DNA from 2 places in the Clostridium sp. CTA-17 genome. Region 1 is predicted to be linked to the other one. Evidence: predicted binding sites of a transcription regulator. Region 1 holds the regulator's gene; the other holds the start of a gene.
What was found. Region 1 encodes HrcA, which represses chaperone genes, less so after heat shock. Its sites were predicted from a motif close to TGTTAGCACTCNNNNNNNNNGAGTGCTAACA; they were not measured.

Region 1 (6,959 bases):
TATCCCACTTTTCATACATCATACTCATATATTCAAAGGCATCTTTTATTTTCATATCACCATAAGTATTTAAAACATCAGGTACAAAGGCAATATTTTCATAGGTCTTATAATTTAGCTTTTCTCCGTTAAAAAGCACTTTCCCCTCATCTGGCTTAACAAGTCCCATAATTATTTTTAAAAGAGTAGATTTTCCCACTCCATTTAACCCTAGTAAAGCAGTTATTTCTCCCTTCTTTACATTAAAAGTAATATTCTCTAAAACTTTTTTTCTTCTAAACTTCTTTTTAACACCAACCACTTCTATCATTTAATCACCCCTATATTTATGTTAATATATTTTTGTACTTATGTATTACTTCATTAATACACTTAACCTTGAGTGTATTATATCACTAATACATCCACTTGTAAATCATTTACTTTTTTTAAATTTATATAAACAAAAAATACTCTAGTCAGAAATGACTAGAGTATTTAAAATCAATTATTTTTTCTTTTTAAATTTTGAGAAGAATCCTTCATCTTTTTCATCTATATCATCAACTGATTCCCCAGATACCTTCATAAAGGCTTTTAATGCTTCTTCTTGCTCTTTATTTAGATGTTTTGGAACCTCTACTACCATATGAACGTATTGATTTCCTCTTCCTCCACCATTAACGTGAGGAACACCTTTTCCTTTTAATCTAAACTTAGTTCCTGGTTGAGTACCTGCTGGAACTTTATATTTAACATTTCCGTCTACAGTCGGAACAGTGATTTCAGCTCCTAAAGCAGCCTTAGCCATACTTATCTTGTAATCATAGTAAATATCTGAACCTTCTCTTCTAAATATCTTAGATGGAGCAACATTTACTCTTATATATAAATCTCCTGCAGGACCATTATTAGCACCTTGCTCACCTTGTCCTCTTAAAGGTATTATGTTTCCAGTATCTACACCTGCTGGTATCTTAACTGTTATCTTTCTATTCTTTCTAACAGTTCCTTTTCCCTTACAATCTGGACATGGATCTTCAATTACTTTACCTGTTCCACCACATTGATCACAAGTTGTTGTAGATACAAAGCTTCCTAAAGGAGTTTGTCTTTGAACTCTTATTTGACCTGAACCATTACATTTTGGACAAGTCTTAGGAGTTGTGCCTGCTTTAGCACCTGTACCATGACAAGTTTCACAATTTTCAGTTCTAGTTATAGATATTTCTTTTTCACATCCAAATACAGCTTCTTCAAATGTTATATTTAATCTATATTCTAAATCAGCACCTCTTTGTGGAGCATTTCTTCTTCTAGATGATCCGCCACCAAATCCTCCCCCAAAGAATGATTCAAAAATATCTCCAAAGCCACCCATTTCTGAGAAGTCGAATCCACCAGCATCAAAGCCTCCAAATCCGCCACCACCAAAGCCACCACTTCCATCGAAAGCAGCATGACCAAATTGATCATATTTAGCTTTTTTATCAGGGTCTTTTAAAACATCATATGCTTCATTTACTTCTTTAAAGTTTTCTTCCGCTTCCTTATCTCCAGGATTTCTATCCGGGTGATATTTCATAGCCATTTTTCTAAAAGCTCTTTTTATCTCATCATCTGAAGCACCCTTTTGAAGCCCAAGCACTTCATAGTAATCTCTTTTAGCCACTGTTATTCACCACCTATAAGTTTACTTATAAAAAGGGAAGACTATTGAGCCTTCCCTCTATTAATTCTTTTTATATTATATCAAAGCTTTAAGTCTTGTGATAGTTTTAATTATTATTTATCATCTTGAACTTCGAAATCAGCGTCTACAACATTGTCATCGTTGTTGTTTGTAGCACCTGCTCCAGCATTAGCTCCACCCATGTTGTTTGGATCGAATCCTTGACCTTGTGCTCCACCATTTTGTTGGTATAATTTTTCTGATACTTTGTAGAATGCTTGAGTTAAATCTTCCATAGCTTTCTTGATAGCTTCTATATCGTCACCATCTTTAACTTTTTTAACTTCTTCGATTTTAGCTTCTATTTCTGATTTTTCTTCAGCTGAAACTTTATCGCCAAGTTCATTTAAAGTTTTTTCTGTTTGGTAAACAGTTTGCTCAGCATTGTTTTTAACTTCTATAGCTTCTTTTCTCTTCTTATCTTCTTCAGCAAATTGTTCTGCTTCTTTTACAGCCTTATCTATTTCAGCATCGCTTAAGTTAGTTGAAGCTGTGATTGTAATGTTAGCTTCTTTTCCAGTAGCTTTATCAGTTGCTGAAACTTTAACTATACCATTAGCATCTATATCGAAAGCAACTTCTATTTGAGGGATTCCTCTTGGAGCTGGAGCAATTCCTGATAGAGTAAATCTACCTAAAGTTTTGTTATCAGCTGCCATTTGTCTTTCACCTTGTACTACGTGAATTTCAACTGAAGTTTGGTTATCTGCTGCAGTTGAGAATATTTGACTCTTTCTTGCAGGGATAGTTGTATTTCTTTCGATTAATGGAGTTGCAACTCCTCCTAAAGTTTCGATTCCTAATGTTAATGGAGTAACATCTAATAATAATACGTCTTTAACATCACCAGTTAATACACCAGCTTGGATAGCAGCACCCATTGCTACACACTCATCTGGGTTAACTCCTTTTGAAGGTTCTTTTCCAGTGAAGTTTTTAACAGCTTCTTGAACTGCTGGTATTCTTGTTGATCCACCAACTAAGATTACTTTATCTATATCATTTAATGAAACATTACCTGATTTTAAGGCTTCTTTCATTATGTTGATTGTTCTTTCAACTAAGTCATGAGTTAATTCATTGAATTTAGCTCTTGTTAATGTCATATCTATGTGTTTTGGACCAGTTGCATCAGCAGTGATGAATGGTAAGTTGATTAATGTTTGAGTTGATGATGATAACTCAATTTTAGCTTTTTCAGCAGCTTCTTTTAATCTTTGAAGAGCCATTTTATCTTGTCTTAAATCAATTCCGTTTTGAGCTTTAAAGTCTTCTGCTATATAGTCTATAATTCTTTGGTCGAAGTCATCTCCACCTAATCTAGCATCTCCGTTTGTTGATACAACTTCAAATACTCCATCTCCTAAATCTAAGATAGATACGTCGAAAGTACCACCACCTAGGTCATATACTAAGATTTTGTGAGCACTATCCATTTTATCTAATCCATAAGCTAATGATGCAGCTGTTGGTTCGTTGATTATTCTCTTAACATCTAAACCAGCTATTCTACCAGCATCCTTAGTTGCTTGTCTTTCAGCATCATTGAAGTAAGCTGGAACTGTGATAACAGCTTCTGTTACTTTTTCTCCTAAATAAGCTTCTGCATCTGCTTTTAATTTTTGAAGTATCATTGCTGATATTTCTTGTGGTGTATAATCTTTTCCATCTATATTAACTTTATAGTCAGTTCCCATATGTCTTTTTATTGACATTATTGTTTTGTCAGGATTTGTTATTGCTTGTCTTTTAGCAACTTGACCTACTAATCTTTCTCCATTTGCTTGGAATGAAACTACTGATGGAGTTGTTCTAGCACCTTCTGAGTTAGTGATAACTACTGGTTCTCCACCTTCCATAACAGCTACGCATGAATTTGTTGTTCCTAAATCTATACCGATTATTTTACTCATTGTTAATTCCTCCTCTAACAATATCTATAATTTAAACCTGTTAAATGCTAATTAAATTATTTAGTTACAGTTACCATTGAATGTCTGATAACCTTATCCCCTCTCTTGTATCCTTTTTGGAATACTTGAGCTACTTGATTTGGCTCTGCGCCTTCTTGTTCCACAACCATCATTGCTTGATGTAATTCTGGATCAAAACCATTTTCTGTAGATATTTCTTCAACTTGAAGTTTTTCTAAAGCATCCTCAAATTGTCTTACTGTCATTTCAACACCTTTTTTAAGATCTTCAACAGTTCCATCTACAGCTAAGGCTCTTTCTAAGTTATCTAATACTGGAAGCATTTTGATTAAAACATCTTCACATGCATCAGTATATATTCTTTCTTTTTCTTTATCTGTTCTTTTTCTGTAATTTTCATACTCTGCAGATATTCTTAATAATCTATCTTTTAAGGCCTCTAATTCATTTTCTAATTTCTTTGTTTTACTTTTAAACATAGTATTTTCTTCCTTTAAAGCCTTTAATTCTTCAAAATCAATAACTTTTTCATCAGCCTTAATATCTTCTGAAACTTCTTCTACCTCTTCATCAATATTAGGATTTTCAGCTTTTGTTTCGTTATCTAATTCTTCTTGGATATTTTCCTTTAACTCTTCGTTAAAATCTTTATTATCCACCATAAAGCAGCCACACCTCTTCTCTTTTTTTACTTACTTATTCTTTAAAGTTTCATTTAACTCTTTCATAACTTCAGTCATGATTGATAAGACTTTAGAATAATTTATTCTTCTAGGACCTATTAAAGCTATTGTACCTAAAGATCTATCTCCTACATGATATCCAGCTGATATTATTGAACATTCCTTTGCTTCTGGTACAAATATTTCATCACCTATCTTTACAGTCATATCATCACTATCACTTATAAGTTCTGAAATACTTTTTTTATCATGTAAAAGTTCTAAAATCTCCTTAGCTTTGTGAATATTATTATATTCAGGATAATTAAATATATTAATTGTTCCTTCTAAGAATACCTCAGAAGTTTCATCACCTTTTAAACTCTCATAAAGAGCAGGTAAAACTGCATTTACTATATCTTCATATCCGCTTAAAGCTCTATTGAGATTACTAATAACCTCTAAGTTTATTTGCTCAATAGTAAGGTTTTTAAGCCTTTCAGTTATTATCTTACTAATTTTAATAAGTTCTTCAGATATAGGAACACTCTTTACTTTTATGACTGTATTTCTTATTACACCATTATCAGTTACTAAAACACATAAAATACTTACATCATCAACTTTTAAAAGTTGAATTGATTTTACAAAGCTCTTATGTACTGAGGGTGCTTTGACTATACAAGTCATTTTAGTAAGTTCCGATAGAAGAGCACTAGTTTGTTTGATTATTTTATCAACTTCGTACAAGGTACCATCTATTATTGAATTTCTAATAAGCCCTTCCTCTTCAGAGGATAATCTTTCGAATTCAATCATTCTATCAACATATAATCTATATCCTCTGCTTGATGGAATTCTTCCTGCCGAAGTATGAGGCTGTTCTAAAAATCCCATTTCTTCTAAGTCAGCCATTTCATTTCTTATAGTAGCTGAACTTACTCCAAGATTATACTTTTTAGCGATAGTTCTTGAACCAACGGGCTCTCCAGTTGATATATAGTCTTGAATTATAGCTCTTAATATTTGAAGCTTTCTATCGTCTATCACTAATCTCACCTCTTTATTAGCACTCACTCTTAACGAGTGCTAACTAGTACACTATTAATATATTACCTACCAAGTTTTTTGTCAATTCCATTTTTTATCATTTCAAATGAAAATTTCGAATTTTACCTTATTTATTCTTTAATATCTTTATTTTTCTTTTATTTGCTTTAATTTATACCATAACCTATTTTAAATTTTATAATAGAAAATCAGCCATTATTACATTGGATATTTCTATGCCTTTTTCACTTAGAAAAATTCTTCCTGACTCCCTTATTAAAAGCCCTTCATCTATATACTTATTTAGTATTTCTCCATAAACATCATTTATATTCATACCAAATCTCTTTTTAAATTCATTTTCATCTATTCCATTAATTTTTCTAAGCCCCATAAACATAAATTCTTCCATATTATCATTTTTTGAATTATTTATTATTTCTTCTACGGCTTCTCCCTTCTCATTAATAGAATTTATATATTCCTCAACACTACTTATGTTTTTAATTCTTTTCCCATTAATATAAGAAGCAGCTGCTGACCCTACTCCTATCCAGTTATCCATATTCCAATATGCTAAATTATGTCTACATTCTTTTCCCTCTTTAGCATAATTAGAAATCTCATATTGATTAAATCCATTTTCCTCTAAAATTTCTTTTGCTAAGTGGTACATTTTTCTCTCTTCTTCTTCAGTTGGTAGTTTTAACTTATCATTTTCATATAAATTATAAAAAGCAGTTCCCTCTTCTATAATTAGACTATATGCTGATATATGAGCTGACTCTAAAGATATTATCTCTCTTAAAGTCTCTTCCCATTCATTTAATCTTTGATTGGGTAATCCAAACATTAAATCAACATTTATGTTATTAAAGCCAACCTTTTTTGCTAATAAAAAGTTTTCTTTAAAGGTTTTATAGTTATGTATTCTTCCCAGTCCTTTAAGAAGATTATCCTGCTTAGCTTGAAGCCCCATACTGATTCTATTTACACCATACTTCTTCATGACTTCTAGCTTTTCTTCTGTTAAGTTTCCTGGATTACACTCCATAGAGTACTCTATATCTTTTGCCATATTAAGTTTAGCTATTTCTTTTAATAAACATTCTAATTCATTAGATTCTAAAACACTTGGTGTTCCCCCTCCAATAAATATAGTGTTTATTTCTAGATTATTATGTTTCTCTCTTAAATTTATTATTTCCTTATTTAGAGCTTCTATATAGGCCTTTCTTAAATGATCTTTCCTGGCAAAGGAAGGAAAATCACAATAAAGACACTTTTGTGCACAAAAAGGAATGTGTATATATAAGGAAATTTTATCCATAGTTAATTACCTCCATGTAAAATAAATAAACTTTACAACTAATATAAAATAAATTTTTTTAATTAAATATAATCTATTAATTATGAGTCTTTCTTTCATATTACAATAAAAAAAGTCATGAGTGAATAAACCCATGACTTTTATATGATTCTTTCACAAAATTAAATATCTACCTTTAGATAAAACTAAAATTTTAAACTTTAATATTAATATTCCTATTAAAATAAGTTTACTCAAAATATTTTTAGCTTTATATCTCTCTTAAATTTATA
Region 2 (6,959 bases), on a different contig from region 1:
ATGTGGTCAATGTTTTAGATGGGAAAGAACAGAAAGTGGCTCATATATAGGAGTTGCCTTTGGAAAGGTTATAGAGTTAGCTCAAGAAGGCGATGATGTAATAATATACAATACTAACAAAGAGGACTTTGAAAATATTTGGATTGATTATTTTGATTTAGAAAGAGATTACTCAAAGGTAAAGGAAGCTTTATCTTGGGATGAAACATTAAAGAGTGCTGTTGAATTTGGATATGGAATAAGAATATTAAATCAAGATCCATTTGAACTTGTTATTTCATTTATAATATCAGCAAGAAATAGTATTCCTGTAATTTCAAAGACCATAAAGAAAATTAGTGAAAAATGGGGAGAACCAATAGAGTATAAGGGAAATACTTATTATTCATTCCCAACTCCAGAAAGTCTATCTAAGGCTTCAATAGATGATATAAGAGAGACAGGAGCTTCATTTAGAAGTAAGTATATATGGGAGACAACTAAAAATATATATAATTGTGAGTTAGCTAAAAAGGGAATACTAGATGCACCAGAAGAAGATATAGTTGAAATATTAGAAAAATATGATTTAGAAAAGATAACTAATATGGATGCTGATGGATGTCATAAAGGACTTCAAGAATTTATGGGAGTAGGAGCAAAGGTAGCAGATTGTATAATGCTATTTTCTATGAAAAAAAGTTCTGCATTCCCAGTAGATGTTTGGGTTAAGAGAGCAATGATGCATTTTTATGGAGCAGATGATGCTTCATTAAATAAAATAAGAATTTTTGCAAGAGAGAGATTTGGAGAATATTCTGGATTTGCTCAACAATATCTATTCTATTATGCTAGAGAAAATGGAATAAAAATTTAACAAAAAAACTTACAAACATATTCAGAGAATTACTAAATTTAGCTAAGAATTTAATTTCTAAAGCTTATTTAGATATTCTCTTTATATTGTTTGTAAGTTTTATTTTGATGTAATACATTTTATTAATAACGGCCTTTTTTACGAATAGCTTTGGATTTTTTTATAGTAACATTAGCATCACCAGGTTGCTTTTTTATGAATTTTAAGTAACGCTTAATTTTTTCATCATTTTTAAGTCTTGGAAGAGAATTAAGTCTAACAGCCAATTCATAGTTACTATATAAAGCATGTACTTGTTTATGACAAGGTACACAAAGCCAAGTTGTTTCATCAAATCTTCCACCTTTTTCGCGAGGAATGAGATGATGTTCTGTGACTTTAGGAACTTTTCTTTCACAAAGAGCACATATATGAGTTTCTTTATTCATATTCATCACACCTTAAATAATTAGAATACTTATAAATATTATAATATATGTATTTAAAATTAAAAAAGCCGTTACTTTAATATTTTGAAAATTTAAGAGGATTTATGCTAAATTTTTAAATTAATCTATTTTATTTTAAATATTATTTTTATTTTAAATGTTTATGTTTTTCTAGAGTATAAAATATTTTAGATATTATTGAAAGTATCATTACTAGAAATAAAATGAAAATTGCTAAAAATAAAAAATAAGATTCAGGCAAAACATTTATTATTGGATCTTTTTTAGGATCAAATATCCAGTAATCATTATTGAAAAATATTTTATGGAATATGGTAAAGACTTTCGAGAAGTTTAAGTAAAAACTTAAGATTAAACTAAGAAATATAAATAAAACTTCATAGAAGAAAATATTTAAAGCTTTTACTGATATTTTTAGTTTGAATTTTTTTGAAAGTATAAATAAAATTATTCCTAAAACTAAGCAAGCTAATCCTATTAAATATATTAAAGAAAAAATTTCTTTAACTTCTAAAAAGTGAAATTCTCCAGTAGGGCTTATTTTAAAATTTTTAAACTTAAGGACTTCTTCTTGGGGAGAATTTAAATAATGAATTATATTATTATAGTCATTTAAAATTTCTTCCTTGCTAAGGTTGTTATACTTAGGGATTCTATTAAGTTTAATAAATAGGGAATAGATTACAGGAGAAATATTTAATGTTACAATAACAGAAAATACTACTGAGCTTATTAGTAAATAAAATGAAAACAATATATCTTTTAAAATCTTAATCATTATTTACTCCTTAAAATAATTATTTTTATTTATTCTAGACTTTTTTATTAAATATTAAACAAAAATACATATTTTAAGAAAAATTTTAGTATTAATTTATAGTATGTAGTGTATTAAGAAATAATAATATGGAAATAAGTAATAAATAGAGATGTATACTAAAAAAAGCAAATTAAAGAAATTTCAAAAGAATAGCAGAAAACTTAAGATAAATTATCTTAAACATAGAAAATAATAATAATATATTCTAAATAAATAAATTTAGTTATTGAATTTACAACTGGTAAATTATATGATAATAGTAAGAATTAGCACTCTATATTGGTGAGTGCTAAATAAAAAATAATTAGCATTTTTAAGGAGGGTTTTTTAATGAGTATTAAACCACTTGGAGACAGGGTTGTTATTAAAAGATTAGAAGCAGAAGAAACTACTAAAAGCGGTATAATAGTTACTGGAACTGCTAAGGAAAGACCACAAGAAGCAGAGGTTGTTGCAGTGGGACCAGGAGCAATAGTTGATGGAAAAAGAACTGAGATGGAAGTTAAAATAGGAGATAAAGTATTATATTCTAAATATGCAGGAACAGAAGTTAAGTTCGAGGGGGAAGAATATACTATCTTAAGACAAGACGATATACTAGCAATAGTTGAATAATTTAAAACTATAAGTGATTTAGATATTCATAATAGATTTGGGAGGTAAGTTAATATGGCTAAAACATTATTATTCGGTGAAGAAGCAAGAAGATCTATGCAAGCTGGTGTAGATAAATTAGCTAACACTGTTAAGGTTACATTAGGACCAAAAGGAAGAAATGTTATTTTAGATAAAAAATTTGGATCACCATTAATAACAAATGATGGGGTTACAATAGCAAGAGAAATTGAACTTGAAGATGCTTATGAAAATATGGGAGCTCAACTTGTAAAAGAAGTAGCTACAAAGACTAATGATGTGGCGGGAGATGGAACTACTACAGCTACATTATTAGCACAAGCCATTATAAGAGAAGGATTAAAAAATGTAACAGCAGGGGCAAATCCTATATTAATAAGAAATGGAATTAAGACTGCGGTTGAAAAAGCTGTAGATGAAATACAAAAAATTTCTAAGCCTGTAAATGGAAAAGAAGACATAGCTAGAGTTGCTGCAATTTCAGCAGCTGATGAAAAAATTGGTAAGTTAATTGCAGATGCTATGGAAAAGGTAGGAAATGAAGGCGTTATAACTGTAGAAGAATCTAAATCAATGGGAACTGAGTTAGATGTTGTTGAAGGTATGCAATTTGATAGAGGATATGTATCAGCTTATATGGTTACTGATACTGAAAAAATGGAAGCTGTCTTAGATAATCCATTAGTATTAATAACAGATAAGAAAATAAGCAATATCCAAGATTTATTACCATTACTTGAGCAAATAGTTCAAGCGGGTAAAAAACTTTTAATAATAGCTGATGACATAGAAGGCGAAGCTATGACAACATTAGTTGTTAATAAATTAAGAGGAACATTTACTTGTGTTGCAGTTAAAGCACCTGGATTTGGTGATAGAAGAAAAGAAATGTTACAAGATATAGCTACTTTAACAGGAGGAGTTGTTATATCTGATGAAGTAGGTGGAGATTTAAAAGAAGCTACATTAGATATGCTTGGAGAAGCTGAAAGTGTTAAGGTAACTAAAGAAAGTACTACAATAGTTAATGGAAGAGGAAACTCAGAAGAGATTAAAAATAGAATTAACCAAATAAAAATGCAATTAGAAGCTACTACTTCTGAATTTGACAAAGAAAAATTACAAGAAAGATTAGCAAAATTAGCAGGTGGAGTTGCAGTGGTTAAGGTTGGAGCTGCCACAGAAACAGAGCTTAAGGAAAGTAAGCTAAGAATAGAGGATGCTTTAGCAGCTACAAAGGCAGCTGTTGAAGAAGGAATAGTTCCAGGTGGTGGAACAGCTTACGTAAATGTAATAAATGAAGTTGCAAAATTAACTTCTGATATACAAGATGAACAAGTTGGTATAAATATAATTGTAAGATCTTTAGAAGAGCCTATGAGACAAATAGCTCATAACGCAGGACTAGAAGGTTCAGTTATAATAGAAAAAGTTAAAAATAGTGATGCAGGAGTAGGCTTTGACGCTTTAAGAGGAGAATATAAAGACATGATTAAAGCAGGAATAGTTGATCCAACTAAGGTTACAAGATCAGCTCTTCAAAATGCAGCATCAGTAGCATCAACATTCTTAACAACAGAAGCAGCTGTAGCAGATATTCCAGAAAAAGAAATGCCTCAAGGTGCAGGTATGGGAATGGACGGAATGTATTAATAAAAGAAGGATAAAAAGGATGACTTAACTGTCATCCTTTTTTTATTTACTTTTATATTGAAAATAATTACATAAGATGATTAATTTGGTTTAAATGTCGAAAAAGTGATTGAAAAGTTTATGAAAATAGGGTATTTAGAAATTAATTGTAATTAAAAGTATTAATTTTAAGTTTTTAATTGGTATAAAAAATATATATTAAAAAAAATAAAAAACATTGTATTATTTTGTAGACAACTGGGAAAAAATGTGTTATTATAAATACATAAATTACAAATGATCTTTGAAGAACAAAAGAATTATAAACACTAAAGATAAGATAATGACTAACAAATGAATTCATAGAACGAAAGATATTAAAGTTACATATGAGTGAAGTTTGAAGATAGCTTTTGCTATTAAAACAAAAGACATTAGAGAAATACGAAAGAATTTATAGAGTACTTAAGTAAGTTAGAATAAACAAAAGATTTAAAAAAACCAAAGATTTTAAGATAACTTAAGACTTTAAATAACATAAGAAATTAAATATACAAATGATATATAAAAAGAGATTCTTTTAAAGAATCTCTTTTTTTGTGCATATAAATGGTAAAAATGTCCATAATCCTAATATAAATCTAAAGTTAAAGATTTTTTAACTTTAAAAAATATAAAGGGAGGACTATAAATGTCATTAATAAAAATAAGTTTAATGCTTAGAAAAAGAAATGAACGTAAAAGAAATAAGAAAGGTGGATTCACATTAATAGAATTAACTGTTGTTTTAGCTATTATGGCTATAATTTTAACAGTTATAGCTCCAAATTTCTCATCTGTTAAAGATAGTGCTAAGACAAAAGTAGATCAACAAAATTGTGCTGCTATTGAAAGATCTGTGGAAATGTTGTTAGCGGAAGATGTAATTTCAAGTAATGTAAAAAATATAAATATAACCTTAGATGATGGAAAGATAGAATTTAAGGGGATAAGTGGTGAAAGTGAAAATAAGTTAAAGGATTTACTTGAAGATTTAGATAAGCCTCAAAATGGAAACTCTTATAATGTAAATATAGAAAATGGAAGAAAAGTTACAGTGTCTATAGTATAAATATACTTTAATTAAAGTAATTTTATAGGGGCTGTATAAAATATAATAATAAAAATTATTTTGCTACACGCCCTTATTTTTTAGGATTTCAAAAGATATAATTTAATCATTTATTAAGTACTATTTAAGAATAATATTAAATAATTAAAAAAATTAAATTATTAGTATAATGATTAAAAAAGCTTAATCAAAAATATTTACAAAAAATTTCAAGATGTTTATAATGGTTATGAAATATTAATAAATAATTCATTTTTGAATAATTTTGGAGGAAATGTGTCTATAATATTTTTTTTATTTGGATTAATAATTGGAAGTTTTTTGAATGTGTGTATTTTTAGAATTCCTGCAGGGGAGTCTATAGCATTTCCGCCTTCACATTGTGGTACATGCAAAAAACAATTAAAGCCTATAGATTTAGTACCTGTTTTTAGTTATTTATTTTTAGGTGGAAAGTGTAGATATTGTAAAAGTAAAATATCTATAAGGTATCCACTAACAGAATTACTTACAGGTTTTCTGTATTTTTGTGTGTATAAATATTATGGTATATCTTTTTTGACAGTTAAGTATATAGTCTTAATTACATTTCTCATAGTAATTTCATTTATAGATTACGATACCCAAGATGTTTACGTGGTTACTACTTATCCAGCTATAATACTTGGGATTATTTTTGCGCTAATAGAAAAGTTTTATTTTGGAGAAAATATTTTAAATTACTTTATAGGATTATTAATATCTGCCTTAGTAATATTTTTAATTAGTAAGTTAACTGGAGCTATGGGGAGTGGAGATATAGAGATACATGCCATAGCAGGAATTTTTTTAGGGTGGAAATTAGCAATAATAAATATATTTTTATCATTTATTATTGGTGGAGTAATAGCAGTATTAGCTATTTTATTTAAACAAAAGAAAAAAGGTGATTATATAGCCTTTGGACCAGCTATAGGAATATCTACTATTATTTTAATATTTTTTGGAAACATAATAATACCAATATATTTTGGATTTTAAAAAGTTTAATATATTAGTTGAAGTTATATAGTTTTATAGTTAAATTTTTTGCTTAAAAAGGAGGCATTTTCTTTGATTAGTTATCAGAAAAAGCGTTTAGGAGATATACTAATTGAATCAGGAAAGCTTACAGAGGATAAGCTTAAAGAAGCGTTATTAATTCAGAAGCAAGTTGGAAAGAGGCTTGGAGAAATCTTAGTTGAACAAAATTTTGTTACTGAAGAGGATATAATAGAAGTTTTAGAAAAACAATTAAATATTGAAAGAGTAAATCTTGAAATTATAAGAATAGATAGAAGAGCTATAAAGATGATTTCAGAAAATGTTTGTAGAAAACATTTGATATTTCCTTATGAAGTGGATGATAATACCATAAAAGTTGCAATGGCAGATCCCTTAGACATAGTTGCAATAGATGATGTTGAGATTTCTACA

Region 2: the regulator HrcA is predicted to act here: its motif matches at 2,390-2,420, upstream of groES (co-chaperone GroES).

What each region holds. Positions count from the first base shown of each region.
Region 1 is NZ_BAAABF010000004.1:83,424-90,382, forward strand. Features, by position in the region: gene ACYUCG_RS08565 (ABC transporter ATP-binding protein) at 1-310, opposite strand, end outside; gene dnaJ (molecular chaperone DnaJ) at 488-1,651, opposite strand; gene dnaK (molecular chaperone DnaK) at 1,765-3,624, opposite strand; gene grpE (nucleotide exchange factor GrpE) at 3,681-4,307, opposite strand; gene hrcA (heat-inducible transcriptional repressor HrcA) at 4,338-5,357, opposite strand; gene hemW (radical SAM family heme chaperone HemW) at 5,554-6,687, opposite strand; gene ACYUCG_RS08595 (hypothetical protein) at 6,938-6,959, opposite strand, start outside.
Region 2 is NZ_BAAABF010000008.1:114,590-121,548, forward strand. Features, by position in the region: gene ACYUCG_RS12715 (DNA-3-methyladenine glycosylase family protein) at 1-856, shown strand, start outside; gene ACYUCG_RS12720 (HNH endonuclease) at 979-1,284, opposite strand; gene ACYUCG_RS12725 (TIGR01906 family membrane protein) at 1,433-2,083, opposite strand; gene groES (co-chaperone GroES) at 2,456-2,740, shown strand; gene groL (chaperonin GroEL) at 2,795-4,414, shown strand; gene ACYUCG_RS12740 (type II secretion system protein) at 5,085-5,504, shown strand; gene ACYUCG_RS12745 (prepilin peptidase) at 5,781-6,524, shown strand; gene ACYUCG_RS12750 (GspE/PulE family protein) at 6,597-6,959, shown strand, end outside.